Regions from separate parts of the Mycobacterium adipatum genome, predicted to be linked through region 1. Evidence: predicted binding sites of a transcription regulator. Region 1 holds the regulator's gene; the other holds the start of a gene.

Region 1 (4,435 bases):
CACCGACGACGTCGAGCATTACCTCTGGGCGTGGACGGACGAGTGCCGGGGCGCTCTGCGGTCCCGGATGTTTGCGCCGCACCTCGGCATCGCCGAGGACGAGGCGACCGGCGCGGCGGCGGTACGGATGACCGACCACCTGAGCCGAGATCTGCTCATCACCCAAGGCAGAGGCTCCGAGATTCGTACGTGGTGGGACCCGGCGGGTTGGGTCAAGATCGCGGGCCGGGTGGTAGCCGACGCCGGCGTCCGACTGGATTGAATCAGCCGGAGGTGGAGACACGGTGGGCGCGCAGCGCCTCGATCTCCCGTTCGAAATCGTCGGCCGAGGTGAAGGACCGGTACACCGAGGCGAACCTCAGATAGGCGACCTCATCGAGATCGCGGAGCGGGCCGAGGATCGCGAGTCCCACGTCGTGGCTCGCAATCTCGGGCGAACCCGCGGCCCGCACGGCGTCCTCGACCTGTTGTGCCAACAGGTTGAGCGCATCATCGTCGACCTGTCGGCCCTGGCATGCCCGGCGCACACCCTTGATGACCTTCTCCCTGCTGAACGGTTCGGTCACCCCGCTGCGCTTGACGACCGCGAGCACCGCGGTCTCGACCGTGGTGAATCGACGGCCGCATTCCGGGCAGGACCGGCGACGCCTGATGGCCTGACCCTCATCGGTTTCCCGGGAGTCGACGACACGTGAGTCCGGGTGACGACAGAACGGACAGTGCATCACCGCTCCTTCGCCGCACCGCAGATCGACCAGTTCGAATGTCGTCGAGCCTACCTGGGTACCGCAGAGCACGCGTCAGCCGATCGGTGCGATGAGCGTCTGCCCGGCCTGCACCGTGCCTGTTTCGAGCTTGTTGAGCTCGCGGATGCGCTCGACGATCTGGCCCGCGGGCGCATCCGGGGCCACCCGGTGGGCGATGTGCTGCAGCGTCTCACCGTCCTGCACGTACACCACCGACAGGCGGGTGGGCAGCTGGACGGGCTCTTCGGTGGGACCGCCCAGCTGGGCGACGAGCCCGAGCCACAGGGTGATTGCGCCGGCCAGCAGGGCCAGCAGCACCGTGGCGGCCGGTGTGATCGGCCGGCGCCGGTGCGAGGCGCGGGACATCAGCACCCCGCTGCCGCGGTGGCCCAGGGGTGCACCACCGGGGCGGCGCGAGGATGGGACACGACGCCGGCGCACGACGACGTCGCGGGGCAGGGGCCACACCTCGGCGGCCATTGCGGGCCGCGGCGACCGAGCCGGGGCGTACGCACTGTGCCGAGTGTCCGGGCGAGCTTCGAGAATCGTCATCTGAGCGCCTCTCCGAGTAGGGGTCTTTCGCTTCTGTGTTCGAATGCTAGTCGATCATGTGTTCGATGAATAGAACATGTGATCGAACTGTTGCGAAACGATAGACCGGGGCACCGACAAGTGGACGCGTCCCGCGCGGCCACCCGCCGGGCCGAGGGCGAACACGACACGCCTCGAACACATGTTTGATTATCTGTGCGGTGGCGACTACATTCGGGCACATGAGCGACAGCACCGAAACCCCTGAGGCACGCTCCAGCCTGACCGAGCGTCAGCGCACCATCCTGGAGGTCATCCGCACCTCCGTGACCAGTCGCGGGTATCCGCCGAGCATCCGTGAGATCGGCGACGCCGTCGGCCTGACCTCCACCTCGTCGGTGGCGCACCAGCTACGCACCCTGGAACGCAAGGGTTACCTCCGCAGGGACCCGAACCGGCCCCGCGCCGTGGACGTGCGCGGTTCCGACGATGTGGTGACCCCCATCGTGACCACCGATGTGGCCGGGTCGGACGCGCTCCCCGAACCGACATTCGTGCCGGTGCTCGGCCGGATCGCCGCGGGTGGCCCCATCCTGGCCGAAGAGGCCGTCGAAGAGGTCTTCCCGCTCCCCCGCGAGCTGGTCGGCGAGGGTTCGCTGTTCCTGCTGAAGGTGGTCGGCGAATCCATGATCGACGCCGCGATCTGCGACGGCGACTGGGTGGTCATCCGCCAGCAGAACGTCGCCGAGAACGGCGATATCGTCGCGGCCATGATCGACGGCGAGGCGACCGTGAAGACCTTCAAGCGAACCCGCGGTCAGGTGTGGCTGATGCCGCACAACCCGGCGTTCGAACCGATCGACGGTAACGACGCGGTGGTGCTCGGCAAGGTCGTCACCGTGATCCGCAAGATCTGACGGACCCTCAGTCCGCCCGGACGAATCCGTTCGTCCGGGCGAATTCCTCACTGGCGAACCAGATCTCGGCCTCGGTGTCGCGGTAGCCCGGGCTCCCCGGAGCCCAGTACAAACCGGTCTTGGTGTCCGCCTTGATCGGGTAGCCCTCCGGCGCCCGGTAGCGGTCACCGGTGGCCAGCCGCATCGAGGTCCATCCGGCGTCCTCGGGCTCGTCGTCCTGTATCGCGGCGTGACGCCCACTCGGGAAATCCGGTTCGTACGCGGTCTGCGGCGGCGCGATCACCGCGGTGGGTGACTCGATCCGCGTCGGCGCGGTGTCCACGGCGTCCGGGTCGTCGTCGAAACTCAGCACCGCATCCTGCTCGGCGTCGAGCTCTTCGAGATCGTCGGCGTCGACATCGCGCTCCGCGGCGGGTTCGCCGTCGTGGTCGTCGGCGTCGTATCCGTCGCCGTCGTATCCGTCGCCGTCGTACTCGTCGCTGTCGTACTCGTCGGCGTAGTCGTCACCGCTGTAGTCGTCACCGTCCTCGGTGCCGGATTCGGCCGGCGGCGCCGACGCCCACGGGCTCTGCGGGGTGTAGGGAGCCGGTTCCGGGCGGCTGGGGTACCCGGATTCGTAGCGGTCCCCGTATCCGCCGCTGTAGCCGCGTTCGTAGGGATCCTCACCGTCGTGGTGACCGTCGTCGAAGTGGCCGTCACCGAAGTGGTCACCGTCGCGGGGACGGCGGTTACGCAGGACCGCGACGCCGATCAGCGCGAGCACACCGAGCAGCGGGATCAGGCCGAGCAGCCACCACCAGGAGAACCAGCTGGCGCCCTTGCCGGAATCGCCGTCGGCCTGCGGCCCGTCCGCCGGGGCCTGCGGCGCGTCCGCGCCCGGCACCTCGAGTCCGGCGAGCTGAGACTGCAGACCGGCGGGCTCGGTGCTGAACTTCTTGGCCGCCCGGTCCCACGAGATCGAACCACCGTTGAACTGCTGGCTGACGATATCGCCGTTCTCGGTCTGGTCGGCCTTCGGCGCCCCGAGCTCACCGGTGGCGCCACCCAGCTTCTGCCATGCGGCGTTCATCGCGCCACGCACGATGACGGCGCCGAAATCGGGTGTCCAGAAGATGACGGGCTGGTCCTCCGCGGCGAACTCGACCACCCGACTCTGCGGGGTCAGTCCGCCATCGGCCTCGCTGGTGGTGGGGAACCCCAGATCGCCGGTCGGCCCGCCGACACTCTCGTACTTGGCCAGCACCTGTCCGGTGACCACGTTGGCGCCGGTGTCGGGGCTGTAGAAGATCTTGCCGCCGGCGTAGTTCTGCCCCACGCCGTCGGCGCCGATCGCGTACTGCGCGCCCTCCTCGGCGCCCAGCGGCCCGAGTGCGCCGCCGGCGGCACGGCGGGCGGCGGCGATGGCAGAGGTGGCGTCCGAGGGGACCTCGATGGCCCCGAGCTGACCTGCCAGCTCAGGCGGCACCGTGGTGAAGGCCTTGGTCTTGCGGTTCCACGAGATCTCACCGCCGGTGAACTTCTGGGTGACGACATCGCCATTGGTGGTCTCATCCTCGCTGGGTACGCCGAGCGCTCCGGCCGAACCCCCGAGCGCATCCCAGGCCTGGTTGATGGCGCCGCGCACGACCCGCGCACCGGTGTCCGGCGTCCAGAAGATGACCGGCTTGTCCGGCGCGCTGAAGGTGGAGTTGCGACTGTTGGCCGCCCGGCCGGGGCCCTCGTCGATGGTCGGGAAGCCCAGGTCACTGTCGGCAGGACCGCCGAGCGACTCGTACTTCTCCAGGATCGCGCCGGAGACGATATGCGCGCCGGTATCGGGGGTGAAGAAGATCTTGCCCGAGGCAAAGTTCTGCCCGAAACCGTCACCGGCCGGGTAGACGCCACCGTCCTTGGGGCCCAGCGGACCGGTCTCACCGCCGCCGGTCTCCCAGGCCGCGGTGATCGCCGCGTCGGCATCACTTTCCGGCGTGGCGACGGCCGGCGGCGCCATCAACACCGACGCGAACAATCCGGCGCTCACGAGCCCTACCGCAAGCCGCCCGGCAATCCTGCTAAGCCGGGATCGCTGCCTGGTCATCGGTCCTCCCCGAAGTCGTGCAAAACCACACGAAAGTATCGCGTTCGTCAACTTTGCGTCAGCCGACCACGAAGTCGTGGGATATCGCCACCTGCGCGTTATGCGTGTCGGACCTTCACACCCCCAGGCCGCGGCCGATGATCTCCTTCATGATCTCGGTGGTT
Region 2 (4,435 bases), 1.0 Mb from region 1:
CCGGTGGGCCGGCCCTGGATGGGCAAGGAAGACTGGAAGCGGTCTTGGAAGCCATGGCTGCGTGGCACCGCGTACGGGTTCCCGTTCGGTGCGCTGCCCGCCGGCGGAGCGGAGCTGCCGACCTTCCTGAGCTATATCACCGAGAAGAAGCTCAGCAAGCATCCCGAGCAGTTCGGCAAGGGCGCCATCGAGGGTGTCGCCGGCCCGGAGGCGGCCAACAATGCCTCGGCCGCAGGCACTCTGGTGCCGATGCTGTCGCTGGGTCTGCCGACCAACGCGACGGCGGCGGTGATGCTCACCGCCTTCGTGTCCTACGGTATCCAGCCCGGTCCGACACTGTTCGACAAGGAACCGCTGCTCATCTGGACGCTGATCGCGAGCCTGTTCATCGGCAACTTCCTGTTGCTGGCACTGAACCTGCCGTTGGCACCGCTGTGGGCCAAGCTGCTGCGGACCCCGCGGCCGTATCTGTACGCGGGCATTCTGTTCTTCGCCGCGCTCGGTGCGTTTGCGGTCAACCTGCAGCCCCTGGATCTGGTGCTGCTGCTGATCTTCGGGTTGATGGGCCTGATGATGCGCCGGTTCGGACTCCCGGTGCTGCCGTTGATCATCGGTGTCATCCTCGGGCCGCGGATCGAACGACAACTGCGGCAGAGCCTGCAACTCGGCGGTGGCGACTGGGGCAACCTGTTCACCGAGCCGGTCGCGATCGTCACCTACGTGCTGATGGCATTGCTGCTCCTCGCTCCGCTGGTGCTGCGACTGTTCAACCGCAGCGAGGAAAGTCTGTTGATCGTCGAGGACGACAAGGACCAGAAAGCGAAGGCGTCGAAATCATGACCATCGTGATCGGATACACCGCCGACCAGTTCGGGCATGCGGCACTGGAACATGGGATCGCCGAAGCGAAGTTGCGGGGCACCGGCCTGCTTGTCATCAACTCGACATCGGGCGAGGCATACGTCGATTCGCGGTTCGCCAGCGGCACCCAAGCCCAGGATGTCGAGGCGCGATTGGCGGAATGCGGCGTGCCGTTCGAACTGACCCAACCGGTCGGCGTCGATGCCGTGGAGGAACTGCTGGCCGCGATGGACAGCCCGGAGGCCGAACTGCTCGTTGTCGGTATCCGGCACCGCAGTCCGGTGGGCAAGCTGCTGCTCGGCAGTGTCGCGCAGAAGCTGATCCTGGAGTGCCCGAAACCCGTTCTCGCGGTCAAGCCTTCGGAGTTCTGACCTCATCCGTCATCGTCCCGTCCGTCGGAATCGGGTGGTGGGAGGAGTTCGTCGCCGGTGGTAGTGGTGGTTGAGGGTGTCGCCGCCGGTGTTCATCAGGGGTGGTGGGTGCCAGTGCACGCGGCCGGTTTCGGGGTCGATGGTGTTGGTCCAGCCGAGTTCGGCCAGCTGGTTGTCCGGTCCGCAGCCCAGGCCGAGGTCGGGTGCGTCGGTGAGTCCGCCGTTGTTCCAGCTGGGATTGGCGTGGTGTGCTTGGCAGCGACATGCCGCTTGGGTGCAGCCGGGCCGGGTGCAGCCGCGATCCCGGTTGTAGAGCAGTAGCCGTTGGGCTTTGGTGGCCAACCGTTTGGAGCGGCCCATGTAGAGGGGTTCGGCGGTGTGGTGGCGGTAGACGATCAGGTAGTGGTGGGCGTGCTCGGCCAGCCGGATCAGATCGCGCATGGGCATGAGGGTGCCCGCGCCGGTGACCGCGATCCCGGCACCGGCCTCCAACTCTTTGAGCGTCGTGGAGACAACCACGGAGACGGGTAGGCCGTTGTGTTGGCCGAGCCTCTTGGACATCAGGGTGTCGCGTAGGACGGCCTTGAGTGCGTCGTGGTTGCGTTGGGACTGGGTGCGGGGGTCTCGCAGATGCGTCTCGGGGTCCCACGTGGGCGGCGGCGCGGCGGGCACGGGCGCCTGCGGCTCGGTCTCGGGCTCAACCTCCGATTCGGCCTCTGCTGATCCGGCCCCTACCTCTGTCTCACCCTCGAAATCGAACTCGACCTTGGATTCGGGTTCGGTGTCGGGTTCAACGGGGTCATCGTCGAGCGGGTTGGGTATCGGATTGTATTGCGGCGCCGCGTCGTCGGGGTTGTTGATCCCTGGCCGTGCCCAGACATCGAGGATGGTGCGTAGGTAGGCGGCGAATTCCGCATCCACCCAGCCCGACACTTTGGCCATTCCGTCGACGTCTTGGGCGCTGATGCTCAGCCCGCGGCGGTGCCGGGCCGGGTCGGGTCCCTCCCCGTCGGGGTTGATCAGAGCCAACGCGTGATCGGCGGCCTTCTGCAACGTCTCGGGGGTATTGGTGGTGGCGATATCGACCAGTGTGGATTCCAGTTGCCCGCGCGCGGTGGCATCCAGATACGCCGAGGTCTTGTTCAGCGTGGCACCGATGATGGCGATGTGTCCGGTGGTGATCCTCCCGGCGGCCAATGCCGCCGCACAGGCCGCCAGTACCGGTTCCAGGACGTCACCGGTCATGGTGTGGCGCGGTCCGAGGTCGCGGGCGGCCGTGATGCGCCGCCGGGCTTCGGTGGCGCTGAGGCGGTCCCGGGTGGCCAGGACATCGGTCCAGGTTTTGCCGCCGATCTCATGCGGGGTGGCCCGGTCCATCAGAGCGGCCAGGATGCGGTGATCGATGGCGATATCGGCGCGGGCATACTGCTCGCGTTGGGACAACAGGCCCAGTAGTTCGGCGGTGTCGAAGACGGTGAAATCGGCGTCCAGCAGCGCCTTGACCGACGCGGCGCGGGCCGACAGTGCGTGCTGCACCGCCTCCCGACCGTTGGCCACATCGCTGTCCATGGATCGAACATACGTGCGGTCACCGACAAAATCGGCCGAAAAGTGACCGGTGTGACCAATGAGCCAAGAGAAATCTCTGAGACTCGCCCATCGATCGAAAACCGCTGTAAGGCGGTCGCTCTCATGCCTATCGCGCTGACGCGACCGCGCTGATTCGGCCGGGCGCTATGGTGCGTGACATGAGCAACCCGGATCTCACCGAAGCCACCGCCGCCGCGGGCGCCGCCATCGAACAAGCGGTGGCGGTGTTCATGCTGCACCCCCAGACCTACGGCGCGAGCGTCGCCGCCGGATACCAGAATCCGCTGGCCGGATACGTGGCCGGTCGTGGTGGTGTGCTCGGTGAGGTCACCGGGGCGACCGTGAGCGCGGTGTTCGCCGTCTTCGAACCCACCGGCCTGGCGGCCATGTGGGAGGAGGGTGTCGCTGTCCGTGGCGCTGCCGGCGCGTCCCAGGTGTATTGGGAGCAGGCGGCCGAGTTCGGTCGCGCGTACTTGGCCGGGGCGGATGGCCTGGAACGTGTCGCGGCACTGGGGGAGAAGCTCATCGCGGTCACCCCCACGGCCGCCGCACCATTGTTCGCCGGCTGGCGCGCCATGCCGCTGGCCGACGATGCACCGGCCCGGGCGCTGCAGGTGATGTTCGTCCTGCGGGAGCTTCGGGCCGGGCTGCATTTCAACGCACTCAGCCTCTCCGGCATCACGCCGATCGAGGCGCACATGCTGAACAAGGGTCGGCGGTATGCAGCCATGTTCGGCTGGCCCGAACCGTACGCCGACGGCGCGGACAAGAAGGACCGCTACGCCGAGATCGAACACACCACCAATCGCCGGATGGCCGAACTCGTCGGCGCTGCCCTGGACCCCGCCGAGGCCGACGAGTTGGCCCGGCTGACCACCGCGGCCCTGGCGACGTTGAAGGCGAACGTGCCGCGCTGACGCCGTCGGCACGCTGCACCTTCTCTTGCGCTGGTCAACCTGACGCATGCCAGCGGACACCGCGATCCACTTTTTCTCCAGCTGACCGTCATCCTTGCTGCCTGCCGCCTCGCCGGGGTGATCGCTCAGCGGGTCGGACAGCCACAGGTCGTCGGCGAGGTGATTGCCGGCGTGGTGCTGGGGCCCTCACTGTTGGGACGAATTGCCCCCGATCTGCAAGCCGAGCTGTTCCCCACTGGGACGTCGAACCTTGTGCTGTACACCGTGGCGCAGGCTCACATTCTCGATGCCCGCGGTGATCTGCCTGCTGCTGGGCTCGATCTTCTCGGCGCAGCTGCCCGTCGGCGGTGTCAGCACCGGCGCGGTGATCGCGGCCAGCATGCTGGCCTACGGGATCCTGTCCACCTCCTTTATCAATCTCGGCATCAGCATCGCCGCCGACCGGGACTCCGGGGCGCTGCGCCGGCTGCACGGGACGCCCACGACCGCGACGTCGTACTTCATTGGCAAGATCATGCTGGTCAGCATCCTCAGCGTCGCCGAGGCCGTGCTGCTGCTGATGGTCGGGGTCATCGCCTTCGGGCTTCGGCTGCCCGCCGATGTCTTCGGCTGGTTCACCCTGGCCTGGGTCTTCGCGCTGGGGGTGGTCAGTTGCTCGCTGCTGGGCATTCTCATCAGCAATGTGGCGAGCAACGC

What was found. The regulator LexA, encoded in region 1, represses DNA repair genes until DNA is damaged. The targets are predictions, from matches to a motif close to CGAACANNTGTTCG.
Region 2: the regulator LexA is predicted to act here: its motif matches at 2,806-2,819, upstream of A7U43_RS13890 (DUF222 domain-containing protein).

The regions. Positions count from the first base shown of each region.
Region 1 is NZ_CP015596.1:3,948,677-3,953,111, forward strand. Features, by position in the region: gene A7U43_RS18735 (PhzF family phenazine biosynthesis protein) at 1-262, shown strand, start outside; gene nrdR (transcriptional regulator NrdR) at 264-725, opposite strand; gene A7U43_RS18745 (LysM peptidoglycan-binding domain-containing protein) at 801-1,298, opposite strand; gene lexA (transcriptional repressor LexA) at 1,520-2,194, shown strand; gene A7U43_RS18755 (LGFP repeat-containing protein) at 2,202-4,271, opposite strand; gene A7U43_RS18760 (acyl-CoA dehydrogenase family protein) at 4,387-4,435, opposite strand, start outside.
Region 2 is NZ_CP015596.1:2,923,399-2,927,833, forward strand. Features, by position in the region: gene A7U43_RS13880 (tripartite tricarboxylate transporter permease) at 1-840, shown strand, start outside; gene A7U43_RS13885 (universal stress protein) at 837-1,232, shown strand; gene A7U43_RS13890 (DUF222 domain-containing protein) at 1,242-2,801, opposite strand; gene A7U43_RS13895 (SCO6745 family protein) at 2,981-3,739, shown strand; gene A7U43_RS13900 (ABC transporter permease) at 4,026-4,435, shown strand, end outside.